One region of the Paenibacillus sp. YAF4_2 genome, then DNA from elsewhere that is predicted to be linked to it. Evidence: riboswitches for the same ligand, from Rfam matches in the RefSeq annotation. Region 1 holds a riboswitch; each other region holds the start of a gene.

Region 1 (7,513 bases):
TCACTATCAAATACCGAAGAAGCAACATCCTCAGAAGACTTCTTAAGGCCATTAATGTACTCGACTGCTTTTGGTCCTGCAACCATACCACCAAAGATAGCAGACAAGAGCGAGTTCGCACCAAGACGGTTCGCACCATGGTAATTGTAGTCACATTCGCCAGCTGCGAACAGACCTGGAATGTTCGTCATTTGGTTGTAGTCAACCCACATGCCACCCATCGAATAGTGAACTGCCGGGAAGATCTTCATCGGAATTTTACGCGGGTCGTCACCCATGAATTTCTCGTAAATTTCGATGATGCCGCCGAGCTTAACATCAAGCTCCTTAGGATCTTTATGCGACAGGTCAAGGTATACCATGTTCTCGCCGTTGATACCAAGCTTGTCATCAACGCAGACGCTGAAGATCTCACGTGTTGCGATGTCACGTGGAACCAGGTTTCCGTATGCCGGATATTTTTCCTCAAGGAAGTACCAAGGCTTACCGTCTTTATAAGTCCAGATCCGGCCGCCTTCACCACGTGCGGATTCAGACATCAGACGAAGTTTATCGTCGCCTGGAATAGCCGTTGGATGAATTTGAATAAATTCGCCGTTAGCGTAATGTACGCCTTGCTGGTAAGCCGCACTTGCTGCAGTACCCGTATTAATAACGGAGTTTGTTGTTTTACCGAAGATGATACCTGGACCGCCGGATGCGAGAATAACTGCGTCGCCAACGAAAGTATGTACTTCCATCGAGCGCAGGCTTTGTGCTGAAACACCACGACAGATGCCTTCGTCATCCAACACAGCGCCAAGGAATTCCCAATGCTCGTATTTCGTTACGAGACCGGCTGCTTCCCAGCGGCGAACTTGCTCGTCCAGTGCGTACAGCAGCTGTTGGCCAGTTGTTGCACCTGCAAAGGCTGTACGGTGATATTGCGTACCGCCGAAACGACGGAAGTCAAGCAGACCCTCTGGTGTACGGCTGAACATTACGCCCATACGGTCCATCAAGTGAATAATGCCAGGTGCAGCTTCACACATTGCTTTTACCGGAGGCTGGTTCGCGAGGAAGTCGCCGCCATAGACAGTATCGTCAAAGTGCTCCCAAGGGGAGTCGCCTTCACCTTTTGTATTAACAGCGCCGTTAATGCCGCCTTGTGCGCAAACGGAATGGGAACGTTTAACCGGCACGACGGAGAACAAATCGACATGCACGCCCGCTTCCGCCGCTTTTACGGTTGCCATAAGACCGGCAAGACCGCCACCAACGACGATAATTTTATTTTTAGCCATTACGTTTCGCTCCTTGTCTAAATACTACTAACCGATATTGGTCAATGCCAATGCGGCACTTGCTGCTTCTTTGAACTCGTCACCTGAGAAAGCGATAAGAGACAGAATGAACAGCGCAGATACCAGTACAAAGATGACCATGCAAATATTCGCCGAAACTTTTTGTGCCTTCGGCGATACTGTAATCCCCCAGCTAACAAGGAATGCCCAAAGGCCATTGCTGAAGTGGAATACCGCAGCCAGAATACCAATGAGATACAAGATAAACAAAGCAGGGCTGGTTGCGATATCATGCATCGTCGAGCCAAGCTCTTCATGTGTCACATTGCCCAGTGCTACTTGCACACGGGTTTCGAACACATGCCAGAAAATAAAGATGAAGGTAATTACCCCCGTAATACGCTGCATCGTGAACGCCCAGTTGCGGCCATATTGGAAACGACTCGAGTTGAGGTTCGACTGATAAGCCATGTAGAGGCCATAAATACCGTGGAACAAGATCGGCAGGTAAATACCGAAAATCTCAAGCAGCGTTACAACAGGCAGTCCGTTAATAAAGTTAACGGCTCTAACGAAGCCATCTGGCCCCCGTTCATAAGCCTGAAAATTGGCCAGCGCATGCACGATGATAAACCCACCGAGCGGAATCACCCCTAGAAGAGAGTGCAGCTTACGCCAGTAGTACGAATTTCCGTTCATTAATACTTCTCCTTTCCAGTACTCCATCACATTTTACTGTTGACAAACCATTCTACATTTTACCCCCGGTACTTACGTCCGTCAACAAAAGTCGACACCAGGTGTGAAAAGATTCACTCCACGTCAATTGTGAAGACTTTCCGCTAAAGCTACCTCTTTAATCCTACTCCTTTTGGACTTATAATGGAATTGCATATTTATTATAATTTATTATAACAATTTAGCATAAGCCGACTGGAGTGACGATTATGATCGAAGAATTCAATATGTTCGCTGCCATTGTTGAACATTCCAGCATGAATAAAGCAGCAGCCCTTCTAAATTTGTCCCAGCCAGCCTTATCCCGCAAAATTGCCAAGCTGGAGGAGGAGATTGGGGCCAAGCTGTTCGAGCGTGTTGGCAAGCGCCTTGAACTGACACGAGTTGGTCAGTTGACCTACGAATATGCGGTGAACCTGCGCAGACTGCATCGCCGCTATATGGATTCCGTTTCCGAATATACGGCTGCAGGACGGACTTCCATTACCATTGGTGCCAGTCTTACAACCCTTCAGACTACATTACCCGATTTCATAAAGACACTAAACGCTAGCCATCCGGAATTTGACATTAAAGCGGTAACCGGCAAAACGCATGAGATCGTTAGCCTAGTCCGAGACAATAAAGCAGATATCGCGATCATCGCCTCGATGATTGAGGATTCCCAGCTCCACTGCGTTCCGCTATTTGATGATCATCTGCTGCTCGTCATCCCAACTAGTGTCTCCATTACCAGTCAGGAGCTTACAATTGAAGATTTGAACGGACTGCCGATGATTCTGTTCTCCAAAGGAACATGGTACCGCAGGCTGACAGACGAAGTATTCGCCAAATACCATCTCCAGCCTGATGTCCGAATGGAGATTGATTCCTTCGAAGCAATTGTCCGTCTTCTTCATACTTGCCGTGCAGCCACCTTGCTCCCACAATCTTATATGCGTAAGCAGCTGTTAGCCGACAACGAACTCATTGTCGTCCCTATCCGTGAGCTGGAAGAAACCAAGCGAACAACTTGCCTGATCCACAACGACCCTTCCGATCTCCATCCTGCTGTCCGCAGGTGGATTGCTGAGTTGGGTCAGTGATCTGGTTTTGCTCTAGTCTTGTTCTTCCTTCTCTCTTCCCCGCAGGGGAGGACAGTGAATGCGCTTTTTAGCGCTTCACTATCCTTCTTTACATTCCCGCGCATGGGGGATGGAGGGATGGGGATGGTTGGGTGCGGGGCTCGGTGGGTAAGGGGGTATCTCTGAAGGAGCGGAGCGTTCGCCTTTGTCCTTCCTTTGCTACACCTATGTAAACCAATTCAGAGCAAAGGAAGGACAACAGCGGCCGTAAGAGATACCCCGTCCCACCTGAGCCATCCCGCCCCATCCATCCCCGTCCATCCCATCCCCAGCGACCAGCGACAGCCGGAATTAAAAAAAGGACAGAGAACGCTAACTGCGCCCACTGTCCTTATCATCACCTGATAATCGTTTCTTCAAACTGTTCAATCTGCTCGTTTGTCCCGATGACAACCATCACGTCTTTTTCCGTTACAACATCCGTCGCTGTAGGAGCTATTATAATACCGGTAGGCTTATTAATCGCAACGATGCTGCAGCCGAATCTGGCACGCAGATTCAAATCATTTAGAGATTTATTATTTAGGCAATTCGGAACCGAAAGCTCTGCTATCGTATATTCCTTCGACAGCTCGATATAATCGAGCAGATTCGGACTTACAAGCTGATGCGCAACCCGGATACCCATGTCCCGCTCGGGATAAACCACCCGGTCCACTCCGATTTTCTCCAGCACGCGGCCATGCAGCTCACTCATCGCTTTCGCTACAACCCGCTTCACGCCAAGATCCTTCAGTAAGATAGTCGTCAGAATACTCGCCTGAATATCATCGCCAATCGCGACAACCCCGCAGTCAAAATTACGAACGCCTAATGATCGTAAAGTTTCCTCATCCGTGCAATCGGCCGACACCGTATAAGTCAGCACATTGCTCATTTCTTGGACAGCTTCCTCATCCCGGTCGATACCGAGCACCTCATACCCTAATTTGATAAGCTCTCTTCCGAGACTGGAGCCAAATCGCCCAAGCCCTACGATCACAAACTGATTGTTTTTCATTCTTTCTCTCTATTCCCCTATCCAATCGTAATTTTGCCTTCCGGATACCGGTACAGCTCTTTCTCTGATTTTGGTCCAAGCGCATACGCAAGCGTAAGCGGCCCAAGTCTGCCTGCGAACATGGTTAATGCAATAACAATTTTGCCGAAATCCGTCAGCTCCGGTGTAATGCCGACCGTCAAGCCGACCGTGCCAAAGGCTGATGTTGTCTCAAATAAAATTTTCAGAAACTGCTGATCTTCTGTTGTCGACAGTAGCATCGTAACAAAGATGACCAGCGTGAGCGACAGCATTGTAATCGTCAGTGCCTTAAAAATCCGGTCCTTACCAAGCCGGTAATGAAACAACACAATATCTTCCCGGCCTCGGATCATAGCAATAACCGCACCAATCATCGTCGTGAAGGTAGTCGTCTTAATCCCGCCTCCGGTTGAGCCAGGAGATGCACCGATAAACATCAGAATAATGGTGAAGAAAACTGTAGCCTGCCGCAGCTGCGTATAGTCTACGGTATTGGCCCCTGCTGTTCTTGGCGTAACCGATTGGAAGAAGGACGCCAGAATTTTGCCTCCCCAATCCAATGAACCAAGCGTCTTGCTATTCGAAAATTCAAAAATGAAGATGACGATAGCGCCGACAGCAATTAGGGTTCCAGTCATAGATAAAACAACTTTACTATGAAGGGAGAGCCGTTTGTTTTTACGGTACTCCAGTAAATCTGCCATAACAACAAAACCAAGTCCGCCCAAAATAATAAGCAGCATCGACACCAAATTAACGAGCGGATCACTTGCATACATCGTCAAACTGCGGAAGTTGCCGAATATATCAAAGCCTGCATTATTAAAGAATGAAATGGCATGGAAAAAGCCAAACCATACGGCCTTGCCAAACGGCATATCGAAGGCAAAGCGAATAGCGAACAAAATGGCGCCGACCAGCTCAATTGTTAGAGAATAAATAATGACCCTGCGGATTAATCTAACAATGCCTTCCATGCTTGTCTGATTCATCGCTTCCTGCAAGATCAACCGTTCCTTAAGCGATATCCGCTTGCGAATTGCAAGCGCAATAAGCGTGGCCATCGTCATAAAACCAAGTCCGCCGACCTGGATCAAGGAAAGTATAATCACTTTCCCAAAGGTAGAGAAGTATGTACCTGTATCTACCACTACTAAGCCGGTAACACATGTCGCCGAGGTTGCTGTAAACAGTGCATCAATGAAAGGTAGTCTAGATCCGTCACTTGAGGCAAACGGCATCGTGAGCAGAAAAGCACCTATCACAATAATGGCGGCAAAGCCAAAAACAAGAATTCGAGGCGGCGGCCATTTCAATATGTTGAAATAACGGGTCATGTTTCACTCCTTCATATAGGACATATCTAAAATTGGGCATAAAAAAAAGCACGGGAACCCCCAATGCGATATGAGTCCTGTTCCACCCAGCCTACGAGGTTAGCTGACGGATTCGGGCCTGGAAAGGCAGCCCTATTCAAGCGAAATGCTTAAAATTCACCCCATGCTGACGGATTGCTCCGGGCAGCGTTATGGTTCCCCCGTTTTCATGACGAAATTCGGCTGTTGCTATTCAATTAATATGACGTTATCGATTATACGCCCAAATGACAGATGCGATCAAAATGGGCTTAGGCGATAATTGAGCGGTATTCGTCCAAAAACGGTCAATCACATGGAGCAAATGGTCACTTGCTGGCTGCAAGTCCTTATTTCACAGCTTACCGTTAGCATCCTCTCCTTTCGCATCTATTGGATAATTCAGGCTAATAATGATATGGTTACAATAGATAAGCATCGTTTGAATCCGAAATGGAGGTAATGTATGATCCCTTCCATCGCTCCCCATGAATGGAGACGTTTCCTGTGGGCTGCTGTTGCAGGTGCAATTATTTTTATCTTTACACAGATTGGCCCAATTGCGGGCGACCAGCTGTTCTCCAGTTCAACCCCCAAGGTCATTTCTAAAAGTGAAGCAGCCCAGACTGCAGAAGCCTTCGTAAAAAAGCAATTTCATGAAGCTGCTGTTTCGTCCCATACGATTTATCAGACCGATAGTTTGGCAAATGGTTATTTTTCCAAAGAGGACTTACTTAAGACGTATGAGGACAAGTATGACGCCAAGTTCCCGACGGATACCTTTCAGGTTAATCTTGATCTCGAAGATGGCAGCAAAGCTATTGTATACGTTCATATGACAAGCGGCAGTGTTACAGGTTGGCATTGGCTGGGTGCCGCTCCAACTGATAATGGAAAGCTGATGCAGACAGCTGCGAAGGCTTTTGCCATTACCAAAGGCTTCCGTTCAGAAGAACTAAAGAGCCTGTACATTAACGATGACGGTGATGTTGTTCTTCATCCAACAGGATATAAGCTTGGAGATGCAACGCTCGAGCTAGTTATCGGTGTAGGATTGATTGATGATAAAGCGGTTATTACAAGATATAAGCCAGCTTTCCAGGCTCCTGCAAGCTACATAACGTATGTAGATGGTCAGAAAGACATTGGCAGCATTTTATCCGTCGTCAGTCTGGCGTACATGTGCTTTATCTCACTGGTTCTTTCTATTATTTATGCGATTCTGTACCGCCGGCACACCACATTTAAACGAGGCGTTTTTATCAGCCTTGTGTTCATCGTGTTCTACATTTATAACAATCTGAACGTGCTGGACGGCATTATGGCATCCTTAGGCGAGCAAATCCGCTCAGACTCAGAGATGAATGCAACTATCATCATTACTGTCGTCCTGCTCATTCCAGTAGGTCTAGCTGTCTATTTCGCCCTTGTTGCCGGTGACGGTATGTGGCGGTCCCAAAAACGTCCGTTATGGCCAGGCTTCCGCGAGCGGGGTTATGGAGAACATGTATGGCGCAGCGTTGGACTATCCTATCTTTTTGCCGCTGTCATATTGGGTTGTCAGGCCATTATTATGATTGCCATGGAGTTTCTTGCAGGATCATGGGCGACAAGTGATGCTACTCAATCGCCTTATAATACGAATATGCTGTGGCTGATGCCGATGATGGCCTGGTGTGCGGCGATTTCCGAAGAAGCCATATTCCGGTTGTTCGGGATTGCCTTATTTAAGAAGTGGTTCAAAAACACCTTTATTGCCACCCTTATTCCTACAACCATGTGGGCGCTTGGCCATGTTGGCTACCCGATTTTCCCGTTTTATACCCGGATCGTAGAGCTCGTTATTTTAGGAACCGTATTTTGTTTGATCTTCCTCAAATACGGATTTATTACAGCCGTTTTCACTCATGCTATATTAGACAGTCTACTCATGGGCTTCGATCTCATTGGTGTTGGCGGAGCTGTTAATATTACAGCAGCCATCATCTATGC
Region 2 (7,513 bases), on a different contig from region 1:
TGTTCTGAAGCCTTATCTGCTTCCAACAGAACTGGTGAGGAATGCGGGCAGTTTTATCCTCTTTCTTAAAAAATATAGAAGCGTCATGCTCAAACCTATTAATGGCTGGGGCGGAAGAGGCATCGTACGGGTAACCGTGGAGAAAAATCATTTTAAAGTTCAGACCAATGGAGAGATGACACAAACGATGCATGCCGCGGGTCTTCGCTCTTATGTCCGAAGGGTCATAGGCAAAGAACGGCATCTGATGCAGCAGTGGATTGATATCCGGAACAAGCAGGGTATTGTCTTCGATATTCGGTCACTTATGCAAAAGAGAAGCGAAGGAGACTGGCAAACGACGGGGATCGCTGTGCGTGAAGCAAGGCGTGGACGAATTACCTCCAACCTGAAGAGCGGCGGTCATGCTTTTGAAGCGAGATCCTATCTTAAAAAAGAATTTGGTGACGAAAAAGGAGACGCCCTCGCCAATTCGATTCGTGAGGTTTCGGAATACATTCCTTCCTTTATGGAAAGGTCGTACCAATCCCGGCTTTGCGAGCTTGGAATCGACCTCGCTGTTGATACACACGGCAAACTATGGCTGCTCGAGGTTAACATCAAGCCAGGGAAAATGATTATGAAGCAGTTATATGGCCAAAAGGTGTGGGAGCAAAGCCTGCATACCCATTTTCAATATGCCCGCAGCCTGCTGCCGAAAACCATCAAGTAAACGGAGATGAATCATGAGCACGGAAATAACGATAACCGCGGTCGGGGATTTCCTGATGAAGACGCGAATCATCAATTCTTGCAAAGGCGAGAAGGGCTATTCCTTCGACCATTTGTTTGAGCCCATCGCCCCTTACCTGCGTAACGCCGATCTGACCATTGGCAACCTGGAAACCGTATTCGCGGGCAAGACATCCGATGACGCTTATAGCGTAGTGAAACGGCATCCGCGGACGAACTGGCCGATGTTCAACTGTCCGGACGCTTTCGCCGACACACTCAAAAATCTTGGCTTCGACTTCGTCTCAACGGCCAACAACCATTGTATGGATAATGGGATTAGCGGTCTGAAACGGACACTCCGAATACTAGATAACAAAGGTATTGCCCATACCGGGACGTACCGGACACCTAATGAAGCGCAGCATGCTGTCATCAAAGAAGTGAAGGGAATTAAGATCGGTTTCCTCGCTTATACGAAAACAACGAATAAAATCCCTGTCCCTTCTGACCACAAATGGGCAGTCGACCTTATTAATCCGACCAAAATGGTCTCCGACCTGAAACGGTTGAAAGCCAAAAACGTCGATCTCATCATTGTAAGTCTGCACATGGGAAGGGAATATGCCAATTATCCGGTTCAGAAGCAAAAGGACATGGTGCGATTATTATTCAAACATGGCGCCGACATTATTCTGGGAGCACATTCGCATACGATCCAGCCTGCCGTCTTCTACAAAAGCGGCTCGGGTATCCAAAAGTTCGCTATCTATTCCCTCGGCAATATTATTTCAACGCGTCTCTACTACAATGACCACACCTTAACCGGACTCATTACACAGCTTCAAGTTCGCAAATTGGACGACGGTTCGATCCGCATCAAGAAGGTCGACTTCATTCCAACCTGGACACGAATATCAAAATCAGGCGGCCGAAGTGCATTCAAGGTCGTCCCGTTATCCCAACATCTCAAAAAACTGGATGCCGGCAACCCAGAAGCCATCCGTATGAAACGTATGCTCCAGCATGTTAAGCATCATATCGTAAGCGACCCATCCTCCGTCAGCGCGGAAATCATATAAAAAATGGCCGTACGGATATCCCGTACGGCCATATTTGCATACCCTATTTGTAATTAAATATAGATTAAAACCCAAACGGAGCGATTCGTATGATTCTGTAGAAGCGTTAGCGTCCGCCTTTGTTCGGGGATTCCCTCCTATACTGCTTCAATCATGGAATCCCCGAACAACAGCGGTCGGAAGAACATACGAATGCGTAGTGAGGCTATTTAATCAAACTATTTAATTACGCGTCTTCCCACGATGAAACGTGTTTTATAGTAGCTGGAGTTAACATCCGAGATAATAACGTCAGCCGAAGGGCTTGCGTTGTGAATCATTTTACCGTTGCCGATGTAGATACCGACATGGCCTACGTCGCTATGGTTTTTCGAACCGCTGTTCCAGAAGAACAACAGGTCGCCTTTTTTGAAGTTGCCGTAACCTACTTTTGTACCTACTTTAGCTTGATCATCATCATCACGGTTGACAAGAGTAACGCCAACATTTGCAAGTTTATATACAAGTGCAGTGAAGCCGGAGCAGTCTGTCGCGTAAGGGGCTTTTTTCTCTTGACGGTCTTGCCAGTGTACGTAGTTGACATGACCTTTCAATTTCATTGCAGTTTGGACGATCTTCGCTCTCTTAGCATCTGCAGACGAAGCGGCATCCGCCGTCGTATGCAGCAGCGCTGTTACTGGTAATGCGATAGCCACCAAGAGCATCGCGATTTTTGTCATAAATTTCATTTGCTGTTCACTCCCTATCTTTGTTGATAGGGCTAATTATAAAGAGGCTCAAAGTTGGTTAGTACCCGCAAAAATTGGAAGCGAGCGGTAAATGAAAGCGTTAAGAATGCTGAAAACTAGGCGTTTCATGAGGTATATCCACTTTCTGAGAATAAAATGAGGCTTTGATGAGTATTTTCTTACTTGTTGCTTTGTGGTTCGTATGCTATAATTCGTAATTTTCATATTTCCACACAATTAAGCCCGCTCTCCATAATTAAAGAGCGGGCTCACTTACGGCTTAAAGCCGTGTCTCTTCTATTATAATGCTTTTAAAGCTTCGGCAATCTCGATACACAGATCCTCGGCTTGCGGTACAAAGCCTAAACGATCGATAAATGCATGGGTGCAGCCTTTGTAACGAATTGTCTTAACCGGAACACCCGCTTCAGCAAGCTGCTTGCTGTAAACTTCCGACTGAATTCGCAAACCATCAAACTCTGCTCCAATGCAAAGCGTGCGCGGCAATCCCTTACTGTCCCCTAGAAGCGGACTGACATACGGATTACGGACGTCCTCCTCGGTTGGCAGATAAAGCTCCCATGCTTTTTTCCCTTCAGGATCAGCCTCCGTAGGGCGTCCGATACCAAGCATCGGATCAATCATTGCCCTTTGCTCCTCCGCCATCTCGAACTGCGACAGCTCCCAGCGATAGCCTTTCACATCATTAATGAAGGTGACACATGGATAGATCAACACCTGCTGGGCAATCATACGAGTACCTAGATCCCGGTCTTTGAGCGCTGCTGCTGCAGTTAAGTTACCACCAGCACTATCGCCGCCAACCGCGATCCGGTTCCGGTCTATGCCATACTCCTCCGCATGCTCGTAAATATATTGAACAGCGTTAAAGCAATCATTAAACCCATTCGGGAATTTATGCTCCGGAGCCAGCGAATAATCAATATTAAAGACAACGGCATCCGCCAGTTCCGCGATCAGCCGGCATGGATTCTCTACCGCAAATACCGTTCCGCCAATCCATCCGCCCCCGTGAATATAAATGAGACAAGGTTTGTTCGGCTTACGCATCGACTTACGCGGATAATACCGCCAAAGGCCAACCTCATTATCGCCAAGCTGTATCCGTTCATAGCCCGTGTAAATCTCGACCGTATTCAAGTTCCGATTCGGAAAACCCATTGCATCTCGAATGAGCTGAAGCTGCTGTTCCGGAGTAGGCGGCGTGGCAGGGGGGGCCTGTTGCTGGCTGGCATCAATCCACTGCCTGATCAGTTTAAGCTCATACGGATCCAAGTAACCTGCTCTTGTCTCTTCCGGATTACCTTTTACAATAACCGGTGTTCCGTTCAAGCTTACTTCTTCCTGCTGAGCCTGCAAAGCATTAACTAGTTCTTGACCGTATTCTCTCATTGAATAGAAGCCTCCCGGGATGTGAGTTACTATCCCTAACTACTTCTACTTCAATTCAAGAACATCCTTTATTCACTTTAGGAAGTTGTTCCTGCGATATATATACCGTATGGTCATCATGATCGGTCAAATCATCAATCCAAGCGGCTTCAGGCGGACAGTCGAGCATCATGAAACGCCCATTGCCATCTTCTTTATAATGATGATATTTTACATAGGCTTTGCCGGCTTCAATATCTAGAAGCTCAATCTTGCCAAAGGTATGCGCCATTAACAATCTGATGCGCTGACCAAGCTCTGCGGTCAGTACTTTTGCTTGCTCTACAATGGAATAAATACTCTTCAGAGACAATACGGATTCAGCGTATGCTGCGGTATGGGGACGGTTAACGATAAAGGAATACGGCGTTACCCCCGCTCTGGACAATTGATCGATCAGCTTGCCAAGTACAAGCGGGTCATTATTGACGCCTTTTACAATAGGGGTTTGATTGACGACTACAGCTCCTGCCTGATGCAGCGCATTAAAGGCTTTCTTCGCTTCTGCCGTTATTTCGCGCGGATGATTAATGGAGGTCATGATATAAATCCGTTTCTCTGGACTTGAGAACTTGTGAAGCATATCTAACAGCTCGGAGTCCTCATAGATCCGCATCGGATTAAAGATCGGGATTCTAGAGTCCAGCCGGATTGTGCCAACATGATCCAATTCCCGCAGTTGCTCGATAATTCGGCGCAGCTTAGCGGTTGCTAATAAGAGGCTGTCACCACCAGTCAGTACAACTTTATGGATTTCAGTATGTTCTGCAATATAGGCAAGTCCTTCTGCAGCATGGGAGACGGAGAGCAACGCCATCGAATGGTAGACATGCTTACAGCCACTAGCATCCTCCAAAGTCTCTCCGTGAGCTTCCCCAGCCGTTGCAATCAAGTGCTTGCGGATCGGATCCTTCGGATCATCCCAGTCAATCAGGTTTAAGTAGTAATCATTGACGCGAAAATGCTTCTTAAGCCGCTCTCTCTCCGCCTCTGACAGCCCTGCCGCTCTTCCTTTATCAGCCATTGGTTGTACCATTCGTCATCCCTCCAAAAGGTTTGTTGACTTTCTCACCTACTTGCCGGGAAGTCCATCCCACCCCCAGAAAAATAAAAAAAGACCCCAGCAGCACAGAGCATGGGCATGCTCTGTGTGCATGTGGGCCTCTAAACAGAAAAAGACCCTGTTAAAGGGTCTAATAATTCGCAATGTTATTCGCAAAAGACCCATCTCAAGCTGACGAGGTTAGCTGACGGACTCGGGATAGATGGTTCCCTACAGCCAAAGTCTGGCTGATTCGCCCCAAAAGATTGGTTTCCCCGCTTCTCGGCGTACCGAGAACTAAGCTTATTGTAATTATCTCACAATTCTTAATATTGTCAATAATTAAGTAAATAAAAATCCCGCCCAAATTTCACGGACGGGATTCCCTGCTACGTTCACTCACTTCTTATCCACCTGAAGAAGAGATAAGTGCTTTACGGAATACGTATCTTTGATTGTATCTTCTGAAATCACATTCAGCTTAATCAGACCGGCGATTTTCGAGGAGTCAGGCTTCGAGAGCAGCCGCCATACTTCCGGATCCGGAAGTGCTGCGAACAGCTTCGTCTCGTCGAATTCCTTACGCTCCTGTGCGACAATCCTTATTTTATAACTACCAATCTCCAGTTCGGAGAGCTCCTGCTCGGTACAATGCTTCACAATTTCACCGCGCAGCTCAGATAATTCCTGCTCAATCTCTTTCTGCTTCTGCTTCAATCGGTAATATCGCTTAACCGTCTTGTCTTCCACATTATTCACGCTCCTCTTTCTCATATGTATGATCAAGAGAGCGGAATTAGGACAAGACATGCTATTGAGGGACAAGTCCTCTGCGGCGGTAAGCCCAGTGGTTGGTCGGGCCATGTCCGCTGCCGATTGCGATGCTATCCTCGATGGCCGCTTGAATGTAGGCTTTTGCTTGATGTACAGCTTCCTCTATTCCAAGTCCCTCCGCGAGGCCTGCTGTCAGAGCCGCCGAATACGTACAGCCGGTGCCATGCGTACGCGCTGTCTCGATTCGCTTGCCCGACAACTCGCTGAAGCTGCTGCCGTCGAACAACAAATCAACCGCTTCTGCTCCTGCTTCATGCCCGCCCTTGATAAGGACATACTTGGCGCCAAAATCAACAAGCTTCTTGGCTGCTTCTACCTTATCGGCTTTATTGCGGATTCCCATCCCAGTTAGATACTCGGCTTCTGGAATGTTAGGCGTAATAATCATCGTAAGCGGGAGCAGCTTGCGGGTGAGCGCCCGGATCGCATCCGCTTGAAGCAGTGAAGCTCCTCCTTTGGCAATCATCACAGGATCAATCACTACCTTCGTCCAGCCGAAGAAAACAATCGCCTCTGCAACCGCCTCAATGATCTCCGCACTGAACAACATTCCTGTCTTCAGCGCATCAACACCAATATCGCTGCCCACGGAATGAATTTGTGCTGTTACTGCTTCCTTCGTCAGCGGGAATACGCCTTGAACACCAAGCGTATTTTGCGCAGTTACTGCAGTCAGGGCAGACATGCCGTAGACGCCTAGCTCCTGGAACGTTTTCAAATCTGCCTGAATACCGGCTCCTCCGCCGCTGTCTGAGCCAGCAATCGTCAAAGCTCTTGCCACTTGCCCGTTTATGTACTCCGACATCTTAAATCTAACCCCCTTTCTATTGTATTAATGAGAGAACCGTTCAGGCGCAAACGCCGATAATGGACTGCCGCCATCGATATAATCGGCAACGACCTGCGCCGTTACTGGGCTAAGCAGAATACCATTGCGATAATGACCAGCCGCCATGACGACACGACCGGCAGATTGCTGCAAAGGCCCCAGCAGCGGGAAACCATCCTGCGTGGAAGGGCGAAGGCCTGCCCAGCGATGGAATGGCTCCTGCTCCGCCAGGAACGGGAACGCCTGCTTATTCCATTTGCGCAGCCGCTCGATCCCGCGCTCCGTAACGCTGGTATCAAACCCCGCTACATCCTCGGATGCACCGCAGACAAGCGTGCCGTTCTCCTTGGCAACCAGGTATCCCTGATTGCAGAACACCATATGCTGTACCGGCTTCACTTTCGCCTCGTACGCGCATATCTGTCCACGGATCGGGTATACCGGAATGCGGATATCAAATGCCTCTTCCAGTTCCTGTGCCCACGCGCCGTTGCAGACAACAAGCCGATCGCCAGTAAAGCTTTGGCCATACTGTGAGGTAACAACGATGTCGTTACGCCATTCGGCAACAGTCACCTTACCCAGCTGCTCAAAGATCTGAACGCCGATTAATCGGCATGCTTGTTCAAGCGCCAGAACATAATCCGGTGCATACACGTGGCTCTCCTCTGGTGTATAAAGAGCGGCCTTCACTTCGCGGGACAACATCGGCTCCTGACGGAACATCGCTTCTCCCTCTAACACAATACCGCTTGAACCATACTCGTTCTGCCAGAGCCGCCGCCCCTCCAGAGCAAGGCGATCGGCTTCATGATAGGCAATATAAAGGCTGCCC
Region 3 (7,513 bases), on a different contig from region 1:
CTGCCAATCGGCAAATGGCGTGATCTGACGGAAGCAGAGAAAGCAGAGCTGTTCCATACGCTCGATTACAAGCCTTCCTAGGCTGCATATCCCAATAAAATCCCCTGATCGATAACGATCAGGGGATTTTTCTCACTATTATTTAGGTGTAGCTGGGATTTGCTGAGCACTCGTGGCATCGACATATTTCCGGATAATCGATACTTCAACACGGCGGTTTTTGGCACGTCCAGCGGTTGTATCGTTGGATGCCACCGGCCGGTACTCGCCGTATCCAATAGCGCTAAACCGCTCAGGCTTCAACTTGTTATTCTTGAGAAGTACATCCATGAACCGGATCGCTCGTGAAGAGCTGAGATCCCAGTTGGACTTGAAAGATTGTGTCCGAATCGGCTGATTATCAGTATGGCCCGATACAATAATCTCATAGCCGATATAAGGCTCGAGCATCTTGGAGATGGCCGCTGCGAGCTCAATCGAATCCGATCTGAGGGCATCGCTGCCGGATGCAAACAACGCATTATCGCTGATGGTAATCATCAGCTGTGATTGATTCAGCTTTGTCTCCAGATCGGAGGAGAGGCCGTTTTTCTTAATATATTGATCGAGCTGCTTCTTCAGCTTCTCCAGATCTTCCTGCTCTTTCTTCATCAGCTCTTGAAGATTCGATTCGCTGTCATTTTCTTTACTGTCTGTATTGGTCTTCTTCGCGTCATCAATTTTCTGCTGGTTCTGCTCTCCCGACTTAATAATCGCCGGATTGTCTAGAACGCCGGCTCCCGAATTAAAGGCCGCGCTAAAGGCCTCGCTCATTTGCTCGAATTTTCTGGCGTCCGTGGAGCTGGCCGCATACAATACGATAAACAGCGCAAGGAGCAGTGTTAGCAAATCGGCATAGGGGATAAGCCATGACTCGTCAATATGCTCTTCGTGGTCTTCGTGCTTACGCTTTTTCACCAGCGCCAGCCTCCTTCTCCCTCATTGCCGCCCGTTCCGTTGGGGTGAGGAATACAGACAGCTTCTGATTGATCGCAATTGTCGATACGCCGGATTGGATAGACAGCAGACCTTCGACCATCATCAAACGAAGCTGAACTTCTTTCTTGGATAGACGCTTCAATTTGTTCGCAATCGGATGCCAGAGCACATAGCCGGTAAAGATACCAAGCAGAGTTGCAATAAAGGCACCTGCAATGGAATGGGCGAGAGTCTCCATGTCATCCATATGTCCAAGCGCACCAATCAGACCAACTACGGCACCTAGTACACCAAGTGTAGGCGCATACGTACCAGCTTGCGTGAAGATCAATGCGCCAGCTTTATGACGGTCCTCCGTTGCGGAAATATCTTCAAGCAGAACATCGCGGACAAAGTCCTGGTCATTGCCGTCAATAATCATGCGCATGCCATTACGGAGGAAAGTATCCTCAATATCGTCGACCTTTGCTTCCAATGCAAGAAGACCTTCACGGCGTGTAATGGATGCCCATTCCATAAAGTTCTCGATGAGCTGCTCTCGCGGCATCAGCTGTTGCTCTTTAATAACAATTTTGAATAATTTGCCTACCTTGGACAGCTCCGACATCGGGAAGGCAATCATAATAGCGGCTATGGTCCCGAGGACGATAATCATATAAGCGGCGGGATTCAACAGATTGCTTAGAGCGGCGCCTTTCAGCGTCATGCCGACCAGTACCGCAACAAGTCCTAATACTATACCGATAATTGTAGAATTCTTCATCATGCACCCCGTCCAGTACGTTTTCGACAAATCTCTAGTTCTTATATCGACAAGTTATCGTATGGAAATTAGACTTTCAGAAATGATTTAAGAGAGGAGGCGTTAATTTTCGTTAAAATGCGGTAAAATGAATGTATAGCAGATAAATTTGGTAAAGGTGGTTAACAGCAATGGGCGTTAGGCACGCAAGGGAATACGCAGATATATTGAAAGAGCTGACGGAAGCCGTCGGCGAAGTGGAAGGCAGCTATACTTTTTTTGAAATGGAAGAAGAAGAGTGGGCAGCACTTGGTGATGATGACCGTCACGAAGTGATGGAGGCGCTTGCGGACGATGTGTTCTTCGGTCTTGGCGAACAGCCGATGATCGAGGTTGGCAAAGGATCAATTACGTACCATCCGAAGCATCATGTCATTGAAGTGTCCCAAGGAGATAACGTGACGCGCATGATTCGTTTGACATAAAGGTAGTAAAGGGAGAGCGTGAGCGTGACGAACGACTGCTTATCAAATACGACGATACCGCAGACATTAGAGCTCGAGGGCGAGCAGCTGTCTGCCTTCTATCAGCCGATCATCGCGCTTGATACGAGAAAGGTAGTTGGCTATGAGGTGCTTGGAAGAGCCTGCAAGGATGATGCTGTCCGCAGCTTGGGTCCGTTCTTTTGTGATCCGACGGTTCCGTTAGAGGACCATATTGCAGTGGACCGCATTCTACGCGAGCAGGCCTTTCAGAAAATGGCGGCAACGGACCAGCCTCCAATGCTGTTTATTAATTTGAAGCCAAACTGGATGCATCACGGTATGCAATCCGGGGAGCTCTATACTCTCTCTCTGCTTGATAAATACCAGATCGATCCGAGCAGAGTGGTCATTGAGATCACAGAAGAAAGCTTTAATGGCGAGATGGAGGAATTGCGCGAGGTTATTGATATGTACCGTGCCAAGGGCTGTCTCATTGCAATTGATGATGTAGGCAGCGGCTTTAGCGGTATAGACCGGATTGCGCTCATTCAACCGAATATCCTGAAAATCGACATGCATATGCTGAAACGGAGTGCGCACCACGACGGTTATCTTGGTACATTGCGCTCCTTCTCGGCGCTCGCTGATCAGCTTGGCGCATCGCTGCTTGCGGAAGGTGTCGAGACTCGACAGGACCTCTCGAGAGCTATGCATGCAGGAGTCCGGTATGTGCAGGGCTTTTTGTTCGCGAAAGCAGAGCCGGATTTCGAGCAGCCGTTTCGGTTTTCTTCTTTATTAGAAGAAGAGCTGGAGGCACATCGGCAGCTGCAGCTCTATTCTGAGAATTATTGGCGGTATTTGTCGGACAGGCTGGCTGGCAAGGTTGACCGGATTGGTCATCTGGAGGAGCTGGAAGAAGTAGATAACGAATGGATCGCCAGACTTCTGCAGGAACTGGAAAGCAACTGTATCCGTGTCTACTTGTGCCGAGATGACGGCATTCAAATTTCATCCAACTATTCAAGAAGGCCAGTGGATGGAAGCTGGCGGCGGGAGGATGAATATTGCGGAGCGAACTGGAGCTGGCGCCCGTATTTTGTTCCCAATGTAGTACAGCTTAGCGAGAAAAGCCGTTCGATGGTATCACGAGCCTATACCGACCTCGATTCGAGAGCATGGATCAGAACCGTATCGGTATTGGCTAAACCCGGCATTATTTTATTCGTGGATATGAAAGATCCTGAGCCTGACTATTATCGCTTTTAGGGATATTAAGGGGAGGACTGGTACACCATACAATGGAACTCTGCTGGTCCTTCCGGCGTCTGTCTTACATAGGTATCGTCAACAAAGAAACCTGCTCGTTCATAGGTTCTAATCGCTCGAGCATTCCAGGTCAGTACCTCAAGATCGATACTGTTCTTGGGAGCTCTATGAATGGCTTCACGGGTAATCAACCGGGTGAAGTCCGTTCCTATCCCCCTGCCGCATAGGGCAGGATGCAAACCAAGCCCGAGGCGTGTCACGCCAACAATCGGGAAAAATTGTGCAAAACCAATCAGCTCCTGTCCGCGATTCATGACAGCCACATATTGCATGTGCCGCAGGACAGGATCGCCGAATTCGATTCCGTCCTGCTGCATAATGTCCCAAGAAGGCCAGTGGTATAGGTCATACGGCGAATCATATTGCCATTCACAGATTTGTTTGGCATGCTTCATTTCCATTGGCTGGATAGTCATATCCGTCAGGGATAGTTTATAATAAGGCTCATCGGAAAAATTAGTCATTTGTATACCCTCAACATGAATCAATAAGTTTTTTTCCATTATAACATTCACTTATCGACTTCATTCGGATTTGGCTGAAGGATATCTAAGGAGAACTTTTACGATGCGCAAATTAATAGCACTTGGCTGTTTGTCTTATCTCGTAATTGGATTGGCACATGTCGTGGGCGGCTCGGTCATGGAGCAAATGCTCGATAAGTACGACTTGTCCTATGATGACGGCGGGCAATGGATGATGAATCAGTTTCTTGGTTTTTTGGTGGGTGTCTTGCTCTCTCCATTTATTACATCAAAGGTTGGTAAAAGAGGGGGAGTGCTCCTCTCATTAGGCCTTCTGACACTTGGTGAAGCAGCCTACAGTCTGACTCCTGATTCCTGGGGGCTGATGCTGTTTATCGCCTTGTTCGCAGGCTTTGGGTTTGGGATGACAGAATCCGTTATCGGAGCAATGGTCATTGAATTGGCTGAAGAGAATGGGAAGGCTAATGCGATGACCAAACTAGAAACGTTCTTTGGCATAGGGGCCTTCTTAATGCCGACTATGGCAAGTATATTGATCAAATATGATATTTGGCAGGTATCCTTCCCAATCCTATCTGCTCTTGCCGGCATAACCTTTATCTTGTGGATGACGCTATCATTTGGATCGATAGATGACAAGATTGGTTATCATGGCAGAGCGAAAAAGGAACATGTGGAGCGGGAAGCTGGTGCAGCGCCTACAAAAGGATGGTTTGGGTATAATAGAGCAGCTATTCCCTTCTTGCTGCTGTCAGCGTTATTCTTCGTCATCTATGTGGGGGTGGAGATGAGTTTTTCCAACTATCTGCCGTCAATTATGATTGATCGGTCCGGTATGACGGAAGCGAGTGCTCCTTCCACGTTAAGTCTGTTCTGGGGCACGATGATTCTCGGCCGGCTATTCGCCGGACGTCTGGCGGATCGTTTCGGCTACTTCCGATATCTGTTTGTCGCCATTGCAGGAGCATGTATCATCATTCTTGCGATGGGAGCGGTCGGTCAGTTAAGTGGCATGCTAGTCCTTGTCGGATTAAGCGGATTGTTCTTCTCCGGTGTATTCGGCATTGCACTCGTATTTGCAAACGGTCTTATTCCAGGGATGACAGAGCGGACGACGAGTCTGCTTGTCGCTTGCGGCGGGATAGGCGGAGCGATCTTCCCGAAATTAACGGGATGGATGATGGACAGCTATGGTGCAGACCGTACGGTCTGGATTCTCGGAGCGTTTATTATTGCGATGTTTATCGTCTTGCTTGCAATGCTGGCCTTAGGCCGGCGGCAGGAAGCTGGAGCGTCCTAACGTCTTAATCATGATAGCAACAAACAATAAAGCCGCATGCGGTTTGTCCAGTTGGACAAGCAGCGTGCGGCTTTATTGCAGAAATCTTGCCAGCCGCCTCAATCCAGGGAAGCGACTGCTTGATTCTATTGTTCGTCGGCATATTTGGTGAAAGTAGTAGGGTCCATGACACGTCGAGCAGTCACATACCGATTTACATAATAGGAGTCGCTAAGATTGCTGATTGTAACGCCCTTGCTGGACGAAGCATGAGCAAACTGGCCATCTCCTACATAAATGCCGACATGAGATACACCACGACCGTTCGTGTTAAAGAACACGAGATCTCCGGCGATCAGATCACTCTTGGCGATCTTTTTACCTGTTTGTGCTTGCGAAGCGGATGTACGAGGAAGATCGACGCCCATTTTGTCGAAAACATACGAAGAAAAACCAGAGCAGTCGAATCCTTTCGATGATGTTCCGCCCGCAACGTACGGCGTGCCAATTAAATCACTGACAATGCCGTCCATTTTGGAGTCTGCGAAAACGCTTCCGGCTTGGAAAGCCAGCATTAGCGCAAGCCCAAGAATAAGTGCTGTAACCTTTTTCAAAGCGGTGAAACTCCTTCCAATGCCGACGAGGTTAGCTGTGGGGTTCGGTTGAAGGATCCCTATGACTTCTCAGGCGCCGATCTTAATAATCGGACGTCGAAGTCAATTCACCCAGAGGTGGTTCCCCCGTTTCCAGTACAAGGAATTTGGCAGTGTAAATTATGTACTTGGTAACTATTCGGTAATTTCCGCTTATCTCCTCCCCAATCCGTCAAATTCTAATAATTCTCATGGAACCTTTTGGCTAATCTATGCGGAAAAACTTATATCCTGCGGTTGGCTGCATCTTTATAGGGCGCACAGACTAGCAGATTAGCACTATTCCGATTTACTAACTCTTTACTATGTGTTTTTTCTAGCTAATATGTTGATTTATTTGGAGAATGCAAGACAAGCCTTCCCGGAAAAACGCGAAAAACCCGCGCTACGACTAGGTCGCAGGGCGGGTGGCTTCTATAATTATGAGAAAATTTTAAACTTCCTTTGATCTCAAAATGTCGTATTGGGAGGCTAGAGTCCATACTTTCATCAAGGTACGGACAAGATGGTAGCCCTGATGGACAATCAGGGCGATGAATCCGGCCCATACGAGAGAAAAGCTTGTGACAAACAATCCAATCCCTGAGCCGATAGCCCACATTAAGAGTGATAAGCCAGCGAAAGGCAGCAGATGCTTAATCGCAATACCAAGCGATTGGAATATGCTTCCACCTTTCTCGCTTGTAGCGCCAAACTGCATGGCGAGGAAGAGGAGATGGAGCAGGATACCCCAAATCAGCCAGCCTCCCGCAGCGGGCAGCAGCTGCTGGAGGAGATCTCCGATCGACCGGCTGTGAAGCAATGCATCCAGTCCCCGCGGTGCCAGCCACCATGCGGGTGCAAGGGCGAGCAGCGTCTCGATCCAGTAGAGCAGCGTCACAGGCTTCCACGCTTTGCGAATGCCCTGCAGGAACTGCGTACCTTCGGTCTCTGTGGCATGCTGCAGAGAATAGAGCAGTCCTGCGTTAAATAAAGGGGAGAGCAGCATCCTTGCTGCAAATAGTCCGCCAAGCAGCCATAAGTAAGGGGTCAGCACATCCGTCTTCATGATCTGGAATTGAGCTTCACTCATAAATAGCTGGATCGCTGAATTCGCAGGGGAGTGATCCGGAAATCGCCGCAGCAGCGGCGATACGACTGAATCGATAAACCGATATAGGAAGAATCCCCACAGCAGCTGGTACAGAAACAGCAGAATTACGATATAGAAGTGCTTGATCGCGAGCCGCCAGCCTTGCATCATATGATTTTTCATTGCAAACCTCCTTAAAAGAATTGCGAAGCAATTCTTACTTCGAAAGCATGGACTTAAAGAATTGCGAAGCAATTCTTACTTCGAAAGCATTGACTTAAAGAATTGCGAAGCAATTCTTACCTCGTAAGCATAGGCTTACCAGCCCAGTAATCCGAGCAGTCCTTGGATAACGTTAGAGGCGCCAAGACTCCAGCGCGTACGTGTAACTTCCGACAAATCCGCCTTCATGTAATCGTTTATATGTTTGTTGTCGAGTACGTTGGTATGCTGCGGATCAATTGCCACCCAATCAAGCGGGGAGCTGTGGACC
Region 4 (7,513 bases), on a different contig from region 1:
ATGTATTTACGTTCAGGATCAGACGATATGGGATTTGATCAATACAAAAGAGTTTCAGAGGCTAAGAAGAATTCGCCAGCTTGGAACCTCTTATTTAACGTTTCATGGTGCCGAACACAGCCGTTTCTCCCATTCTCTTGGAGTCTATGAAATAACGAGAAAGATCATATCACAGTTTGAGCGCAATCATTATCCGGATTGGCCGCAGGAAGAAAGACTTCTGGCCCTATGCGCGGCCTTGCTGCATGACGTTGGTCATGGACCGTTCTCTCATTCGCTGGAGCAGGTGTTCGACACGCATCATGAGCAGTGGACCTGCGCGATCTTGCTTGAGGATACAGAAGTTAATCGCGTGCTTCGCCAAGTTGCTGATGATTTTCCAGAAAAAGTGGCTTCGGTTATTGGCAAGACATATCCGAATCCGATCGTCGTCAGTCTCATCTCCAGCCAAATGGATGCAGACCGTATGGACTATTTGCTGCGTGATGCTTATTTTACAGGTGTCCATTACGGGAACTTTGACCTGGAGCGGATATTGCGCGTACTGCGTCCTTTTCAAGGCAAAATGGTGGTAAAAGAAAGCGGCATGCATGCTATCGAGCATTATTTAATGTCCCGTTATCAAATGTATTGGCAAATTTATTTCCATCCGGTTACACGGAGCTCGGAAATCATATTGCGGCAAATAACTCGTCGGGCGAAGGAGCTGTACGACAACGGTTATTCCTTTGCATGGATGCCCGGACCAATTAACAAACTTCTGGATGGTACGATTACGGTAAAGGATTATCTGAAGCTGGATGAGGCTTATATGCAGACGATCTTCGCACAATGGGCGGAGGAAGGGGATTCTCTTCTTGCCGAGCTATGTGACCGATTCCTCAATCGTCGATTGTACAAATACATTACGCTTAATGATCCAGGAGACTCTTTATTAGAAGAAGCTGCTCAGCAGTTTATCTCGATTGGTCTTAATCCGGATTATCATATGGAAATTGATTTTCCATTTGACCAGCCATACGACATATATCGCCCTGATGCGAAAAAAGGCGGGAAAGAGGAGAAAGCGCCGATTCTGCTTTTAAATGAGGATAACAGCTTAAGCGAAATATCGGTGAAATCCGACATTGTTCATTCCATCAGTGGTCTGCACCAGGGACAATACCATATTTATTATCCGATCGAGCCACTCCTTGCTGCGGCTGATCAATTAAGCGCTAGAGTAAGGGAGCTTTTCAAAATTTAAGGTTTTATATAGAAGGAGATTACAGCTAAGATGATATCTTTATTCGACACACATACCCATTTGGACTCTTCGCAATTCGACAGCGACCGCACAGAAGTTATCGAGCGGGCACGGGCTGCCGGTGTCGATCTCATGATCAACATTGGCTTTAACCGAGAGACGATTCCGACCACAATCGAGCTTGCAGAAAAGTATGATTTTATCTACGCGGCGGTTGGCTGGCATCCAGTGGACAGCATCTACATGGAGCCGGGGGATTTGGAATGGATCGAGCAGCTTTGCTCACATCCAAAGGTCGTTGCGATCGGAGAAATTGGACTTGATTACCACTGGGATACGTCACCAAAGGACGTTCAGCAGCGTGTATTTCGGGAGCAAATCCGCCTCGCTCGGAAGCTGGGTAAGCCAATTGTTATTCATAATCGGGATGCTCATGAGGACATCGTTCGTATTTTGAGAGAAGAAAAAGCATCTGAGGTTGGAGGGGTCATGCATTGCTATTCCGGCAGCTGGGAAACGGCAAAATTATGCCTCGATATGAACTTCTATATCTCCTTCGGAGGGCCTGTCACTTTCAAAAATGCGAGGGTGCCAAAAGAGGTGCTTGCACAGGTTCCACTCGACCGTATATTAATCGAAACAGACTCTCCATATTTGGCTCCTCATCCGTTCAGAGGGAAGCGAAATGAGAGCTCATATGTGTCTTTAGTCGCAGACATGGCAGCGGAGATAACAGGAAAATCCAAGGAGGAAATTGCATTTATTACAAGCGCAAACGGTAAAAAATGTTTTGGTATTGTTTAAAAACGGACTAAAACCACTGAAATAAAGACTATAGCGGCGATAAAACTCTTTTTAATTGGCGGAATCGGCTTTATTTGCCTTCAGAATGCTAAAATTTCGTTAAAATCGTCTTTTAACGCGTCTTTACAATTGTGTGGTCAGGAAGGTATCATTTTTCTCAGAGCTTTAACTTTTGTATTGGATTTCCAGTTTACGCTTAATCTCCGAATCGGAGAGCGGGGGAACCAACGTCGGCAGATGCATGTTTAAAAAGCAAGTTAGCATCATGCGGCGCATTGAATTCTTCAGGGGTGAATTTTGCGGCGATTGCCATGAGCATTCGAACCGTGGATAGGGCAGCTCTCTCGCCCGAACCCGTCAGCTAACCTCGTAAGCGTCTATAGAGAGCGATCAACCTCGTGTATTTACCTTTTCCTGAATGTTTGACTACCCAGGAAGCCACGATCAGATCCTCTGTCGAAGGCTTCTTTTTATTTTCGATTTATGCGGAAATAATCTTTCGTAGGGGTAGATCCAGGAGGTAAGAGGACCGTAACACTGGAGCGTGCTCGTCACGCCAATATACTTAATAGTCACGTCAATGTATCATGCGTAACAGATTGGCGGCGGGGCTATGAAGGAGGACCGATTGAAGTGGGCATGAACCAAGTAATGGAGACCCATGGGAAGCGATCATCCAGCATGACTTTCGCAATGCGATGGAAGCATGAAAATTTGCGTTTAATTGTTCTGAGTGCAATTATCTCAATCGCTATGACTTTCATGTTTTTGGTGTTGTTGTACGGATCGGCTGATAAAAGCGTATCCGTAGTAGTGAATGGACAAGAGACTGTTGTGAAGACAAAACAATGGGTCCTGCAACGCCTACTGGATGAACAAGCTATTACGGTAGGGCCATATGATGAGGTGTCGTCACCTCTAAATGCGTCCATCAAAGACGGAGATCGCATTGAAATTAAACAAGCGGTTCCGGTTACTGTAAAAGCAGATGGCAAGACATCGACGGTGTACACGACAGAGAAAACAGTACAGGCGGCGATCGGGAAATTAAATATTCCTGTTCGCGATCAAGATAGGGTTACCCCATCTCTAGACACGGCCGTTTCGAAGGCGATGACAGTTACTGTTACTCGCGTCGATACCAAAGTGTCGGAAACAGAACGGACTTTGCCGTTCTCGATCGTGAAGAAACAAGATCCAACCCTTGATAAAGGGAAGGAGAAGCTGGTGCAATCCGGCAAGAATGGCCTCGTGATTGAACGCGTGGAGAAGAAGTATGAGAATGGTGTTCTTGTCTCCTCCAAGCTGGTCGACAAGGTTGTGCAGACACATACGGTCAGCCAGGTCGTAGCTATCGGCTCGAAGAAGGATGTACATACACTCTCAAGCAATGCGAGCACGGCCTCGTATTCGAAGAGCGGAGTCACCTTTAAAGCCAAGAAGATTCTGAAGAACGTGACGTTAACCGCTTATTCAGCCGGTGTAGCGTCTACGGGCAAAGATGAGAATCATCCAGGATACGGCATTACGGCTTCCGGTGCGAAAGTGATGGAAGGCCGGACGATCGCTGTTGATCCGGATGTGATTCCAATTGGCTGGTGGGTTTACATTGAAGGCATCGGCTTCCGCAGAGCAGAGGATACGGGCAGTGCAGTCAAAGGAAGTAAGATTGACGTTTATTTTGACAGTACCAGCTATGCTAACAAGTTTGGCCGAAAAAAAGGCTATACGGTGTACGTACTTGGACCCAACAAGCCTTCCGCAAGCTAATTGCTCCATGCTATTATTTCGATGATAAATATGCCATTATAAGAAGAGGCGCTGCCTCTTCTTTTTGTGTGTATAGGTGTGGAGCAGTTACATTCTTACTGACGCAGGAAGATGAGCGAAAGTTGCTGGAGAAAGGAATGTTCGCTTGTGATCAAGGAAATTATTGTGGTGGAAGGCAAAGATGATACAGTCGCTGTAAAGCGGGCTGTTGAAGCAGATACGATTGAGACAAACGGCTCTGCCATCGGTGAGGATGTGCTCAAGCGCATTGAACTGGCCATGGAACGCAGAGGCGTTATTATATTTACGGACCCTGATCATGCTGGTGAGAGAATTCGCAAAATCGTTGCTCGGCGGGTACCCGGCTGCAAGCATGCTTTTTTGCCACAGGAGAAGGCTATGTACAAGGGTGATATCGGTATTGAGAACGCCAGCCCTGAAGCCATTCGTCAGGCGATCTCCGAGCTTCGAACAGAGGAGCCTGCTGGTGTAGGCAATATTACGTGGGAAGACTTAATGGAATCGGGGCTTATTGTTCATCCGGATGCGGCGAATCGCCGTCTTCAGATGGGGAAGCTGCTTGGGATCGGGTATGCGAACGGCAAGCAGTTTTTCAAGCGTTGTACAAGCTTCCGAATCTCCCGAGAAGAGTTTGCAGAGGCATTGCGTACAATGGAACAGGGACAGGAGTGATCGGAGCATGAGTGGAAACGATATGAAGGCGATTGAAGTTGCAACGCCAAAGCGCACGAAAGAAATTATTGCGAAGTACGGGTTCCAATTCAAAAAAAGCTTGGGACAGAACTTTCTGATCGATCAAAATATTTTGCATAAGATTGTGAATGCCGCTGGACTGGACAAGACAAAGGGCGCTTTGGAGATTGGACCAGGTATCGGTGCGCTGACTCAGCATCTGGCTGCTGAAGCGGGTAAGGTAACGGCGATTGAGATCGACAACCGCCTCATTCCGATTCTGGGAGATATTCTGGCGGGCGAAGAGCATGTGCAGGTTGTGCATGGTGATGTGCTTAAGCTGGATCTTAAAAAGCTGTTCGAGGATCATTTCGCTGATGTGACCGGCGTCAGCGTGGTAGCGAATCTGCCGTATTACGTGACGACCCCGATTCTAATGAAGCTGCTGGAAGAGCGTCTGCCGCTTGAGAACATCGTCGTGATGATTCAGAAGGAAGTAGCTGAGCGGATGGCGGCTAAGCCAGGTGGCAAGGAATACGGCAGCTTAAGCGTAGCCGTGCAGTACTATTGCGAGCCGTCACTTGTGTGCATCGTGCCACACACGGTGTTTATTCCTCAGCCGAATGTAGACTCGGCTGTGATTAAGCTGGCGGTGCGCCAGAAGCCGCCAGTGGATGTTGAGGACGAGGCGCATTACTTCCGCATCGTCCAGGCGAGCTTCGCCCAGCGCCGCAAGACGCTTGCGAATAATCTTACGGCGTTCGTGGGCAAGGAACGCCGTGAAGAGATGACGCAGCTGCTGCACAGCTGCGATATTGACCCTGTTCGTCGAGGAGAGACTTTGTCCCTCGACGAATTCGCCCGCATCAGCCGCGCCTTCTTGGCGGCAGGCTGGCGGTAATTTACTCGGCCACGCGTTAGGCCGAGCCCTGTTTGAGTCGGCGGCGAGCCATATCGCCGCCGGCTTTTTATTTTGCCGCTCGCGGCCGCTGCTTTTCGCTCGCCACCTAACCTTCGTAAACTACCCATCACACCACCTAACCTGCGCTTAGTACGGAAAAACCGACTCAATGGCCAGCGAGTGACCCACCGTGGCACCAAACCAGCACTGTAGCACGGAAAAAGCGACTTAATCGCCGTAAACGTCCCACCGCTCCAATCAACCTGCGCTGTAGCACGGAAAAAGCGATTTAATTGCCTGCAAACGGCCCACAGCCTCACTCAATCTGCGCTGTAGTACGGAAAAAGCGACTTACTCGCCTGCGAACGATCATTGCCCCTCCCAACCGCCGATGTACTGCGGAATTCTCTCCTGTTGCCATCTTAGAGGAGCACAATAGTCTAGGCGTGGTGGCGCGCTGACTGGAGGAAGTTACACAATCGATGAAGTGCTAATGAAACTGCGGCTGAGTGCCTAGAAGTTTATTAGAGCACCGATGCAGCGCATCCGCGGTTTGTTCGCACGCACTGCTCTGTTGCTCTTAGAACATCCTTAGCGCCACTTAGAGGCACACAATTACTTCCGCGGCGAGTTAAACGGCGCGGGAATAATATTCTGCGCGGGTGCAGCCCACGAAAAGCACAATGGCGGGCACATGCATCGCCCGCCTCAATCGACGCCGTGCTAAGTGAGGCAGCACGGCACCACCCTGTCTCCCACAAGGAATGTGGGAGATAATTGGGTAGCGCAGGCTATCCGCAAGAGGGTAAGGGGGATCTCCCTTAAGGAGCGGAGCGTCCGCCTTTGCCCTTACTTTGCTACCTAAGAAACATACGTTCAAAGCAAAGTAAGGGCAACAGCGGCCGTAGGGAGATACCCCGTCCCTCAGCGCGGCAGCCGAAGCTCATCGCACTCCCACCATCCGCACAATTTTCTCCGCACATTCCGCCCCCTCCACCCATACGATAGACGAAGAGGTGATTTACCCATGAAGCAAGGGGACCTGGTCGTCCGCAAATCGTATGGCGGTGACGTGCTGTTCCGAGTTGAAGATATGCGATCCGATCAAGCATTAATTAAAGGCACGGACTACCGATTGCTTGCGGATGCGCCAATTCCCGACTTGTCGGTTGTCCGCGACCCTGAATCGACAAGTGCGCGGCAGCAAGTGCAGATTAAAGTAAACGACTCTCTCAAACGTATGCGGCAGGAAAAAGCGCATCTGACGGTGTTATCCAGTCAAGATCGTGCTGCTTCGCAGCAGCAAAACCAGTCTTATTTTGAATTGCCGGGCAAGGTTCTTCATTTGGATGGGGACGGCAACTACTTACGGAAGAGTATGCAGCTGTACCAGACGATGAAAGTGCCGGCACATGGTGTGCATGCTCATGAATCACAAATGGCACAGCTCTTGTACCGTTTGCTGCCGCAGGTAAAGCCGGATATCGTGGTCATTACTGGTCATGACGGTGTGTTAAAAAACCGGGAAGGCGAAGATCTGTACAGCTTAAGCAGCTATAAAAACTCACAAAACTTCGTTAATGCGGTACGCGTCGCCCGCCAATATGAGAAGAACATGGATGGGCTTGTCGTCGTGGCTGGCGCTTGTCAGTCCCACTTTGAGGCACTGCTTCAGGCTGGCTCCAACTTTGCGAGCTCGCCGGGTAGAATATTGATCCATGCCCTGGATCCTGTTTATATTGCGATTAAAGCGAGCTACACGTCAGTTCGCGAATCGATTAACCTTTCAGATGTTATCCATGGCACGATCAGCGGCATTGATGGAGTTGGTGGGATTGAGACGATGGGGCGGCATCGGATGGGCTTACCGAAGCCGAAAAAAGTGACTACATCGACGGCAAGTATGAAGATAACGTCTTAATATGTACATGTTTTCTCCGATTATGCATCAAATTCGAAAAAATGGGCGAAAACACCGTTGACAATTTAATAACATGGCTGATATAATATTTTGCCTCATTTGACAAACTGCCTCTTTCTGGTTATAATGGACAAGGAAAGAGGTGGTAGTGGACAATGGCAAAAAATGCGCTATTGGA

What was found. Region 1 has a riboswitch for cyclic di-AMP ahead of AB4Y93_RS08700 (TrkH family potassium uptake protein). Riboswitches for the same ligand answer to the same signal wherever they lie in the genome.
Region 2: linked by a shared signal. The riboswitch ahead of AB4Y93_RS12000 (KamA family radical SAM protein) and the one ahead of AB4Y93_RS08700 (TrkH family potassium uptake protein) in region 1 are both predicted to bind cyclic di-AMP.
Region 3: linked by a shared signal. The riboswitch ahead of AB4Y93_RS27940 (C40 family peptidase) and the one ahead of AB4Y93_RS08700 (TrkH family potassium uptake protein) in region 1 are both predicted to bind cyclic di-AMP.
Region 4: linked by a shared signal. The riboswitch ahead of AB4Y93_RS27285 (ubiquitin-like domain-containing protein) and the one ahead of AB4Y93_RS08700 (TrkH family potassium uptake protein) in region 1 are both predicted to bind cyclic di-AMP.

Annotation. Positions count from the first base shown of each region.
Region 1 is NZ_JBFRCT010000003.1:243,752-251,264, reverse strand. Features, by position in the region: gene sdhA (succinate dehydrogenase flavoprotein subunit) at 1-1,283, opposite strand, end outside; gene AB4Y93_RS08715 (succinate dehydrogenase cytochrome b558 subunit) at 1,311-1,982, opposite strand; gene AB4Y93_RS08710 (LysR family transcriptional regulator) at 2,231-3,106, shown strand; gene AB4Y93_RS08705 (potassium channel family protein) at 3,483-4,145, opposite strand; gene AB4Y93_RS08700 (TrkH family potassium uptake protein) at 4,163-5,503, opposite strand; cyclic di-AMP (ydaO/yuaA leader) riboswitch at 5,577-5,737, opposite strand; gene AB4Y93_RS08695 (CPBP family intramembrane glutamic endopeptidase) at 5,988-7,513, shown strand, end outside.
Region 2 is NZ_JBFRCT010000004.1:339,248-346,760, forward strand. Features, by position in the region: gene AB4Y93_RS11980 (YheC/YheD family protein) at 1-712, shown strand, start outside; gene AB4Y93_RS11985 (CapA family protein) at 726-1,793, shown strand; gene AB4Y93_RS11990 (C40 family peptidase) at 2,012-2,521, opposite strand; gene AB4Y93_RS11995 (alpha/beta hydrolase) at 2,822-3,934, opposite strand; gene AB4Y93_RS12000 (KamA family radical SAM protein) at 3,990-5,009, opposite strand; cyclic di-AMP (ydaO/yuaA leader) riboswitch at 5,193-5,329, opposite strand; gene AB4Y93_RS12005 (hypothetical protein) at 5,415-5,765, opposite strand; gene thiD (bifunctional hydroxymethylpyrimidine kinase/phosphomethylpyrimidine kinase) at 5,827-6,654, opposite strand; gene thiO (glycine oxidase ThiO) at 6,682-7,513, opposite strand, start outside.
Region 3 is NZ_JBFRCT010000018.1:31,677-39,189, reverse strand. Features, by position in the region: gene rluF (23S rRNA pseudouridine(2604) synthase RluF) at 1-81, shown strand, start outside; gene motB (flagellar motor protein MotB) at 139-960, opposite strand; gene motA (flagellar motor stator protein MotA) at 944-1,741, opposite strand; gene AB4Y93_RS27960 (hypothetical protein) at 1,912-2,205, shown strand; gene AB4Y93_RS27955 (EAL domain-containing protein) at 2,230-3,471, shown strand; gene AB4Y93_RS27950 (GNAT family N-acetyltransferase) at 3,477-3,995, opposite strand; gene AB4Y93_RS27945 (MFS transporter) at 4,099-5,316, shown strand; gene AB4Y93_RS27940 (C40 family peptidase) at 5,442-5,909, opposite strand; cyclic di-AMP (ydaO/yuaA leader) riboswitch at 5,915-6,071, opposite strand; gene AB4Y93_RS27935 (hypothetical protein) at 6,382-7,203, opposite strand; gene AB4Y93_RS27930 (M1 family metallopeptidase) at 7,339-7,513, opposite strand, start outside.
Region 4 is NZ_JBFRCT010000016.1:59,789-67,301, reverse strand. Features, by position in the region: gene AB4Y93_RS27295 (HD domain-containing protein) at 1-1,246, shown strand, start outside; gene AB4Y93_RS27290 (TatD family hydrolase) at 1,277-2,050, shown strand; cyclic di-AMP (ydaO/yuaA leader) riboswitch at 2,234-2,442, shown strand; gene AB4Y93_RS27285 (ubiquitin-like domain-containing protein) at 2,684-3,820, shown strand; gene rnmV (ribonuclease M5) at 3,968-4,513, shown strand; gene rsmA (16S rRNA (adenine(1518)-N(6)/adenine(1519)-N(6))-dimethyltransferase RsmA) at 4,521-5,414, shown strand; gene yabG (sporulation peptidase YabG) at 6,442-7,335, shown strand; gene veg (biofilm formation stimulator Veg) at 7,491-7,513, shown strand, end outside.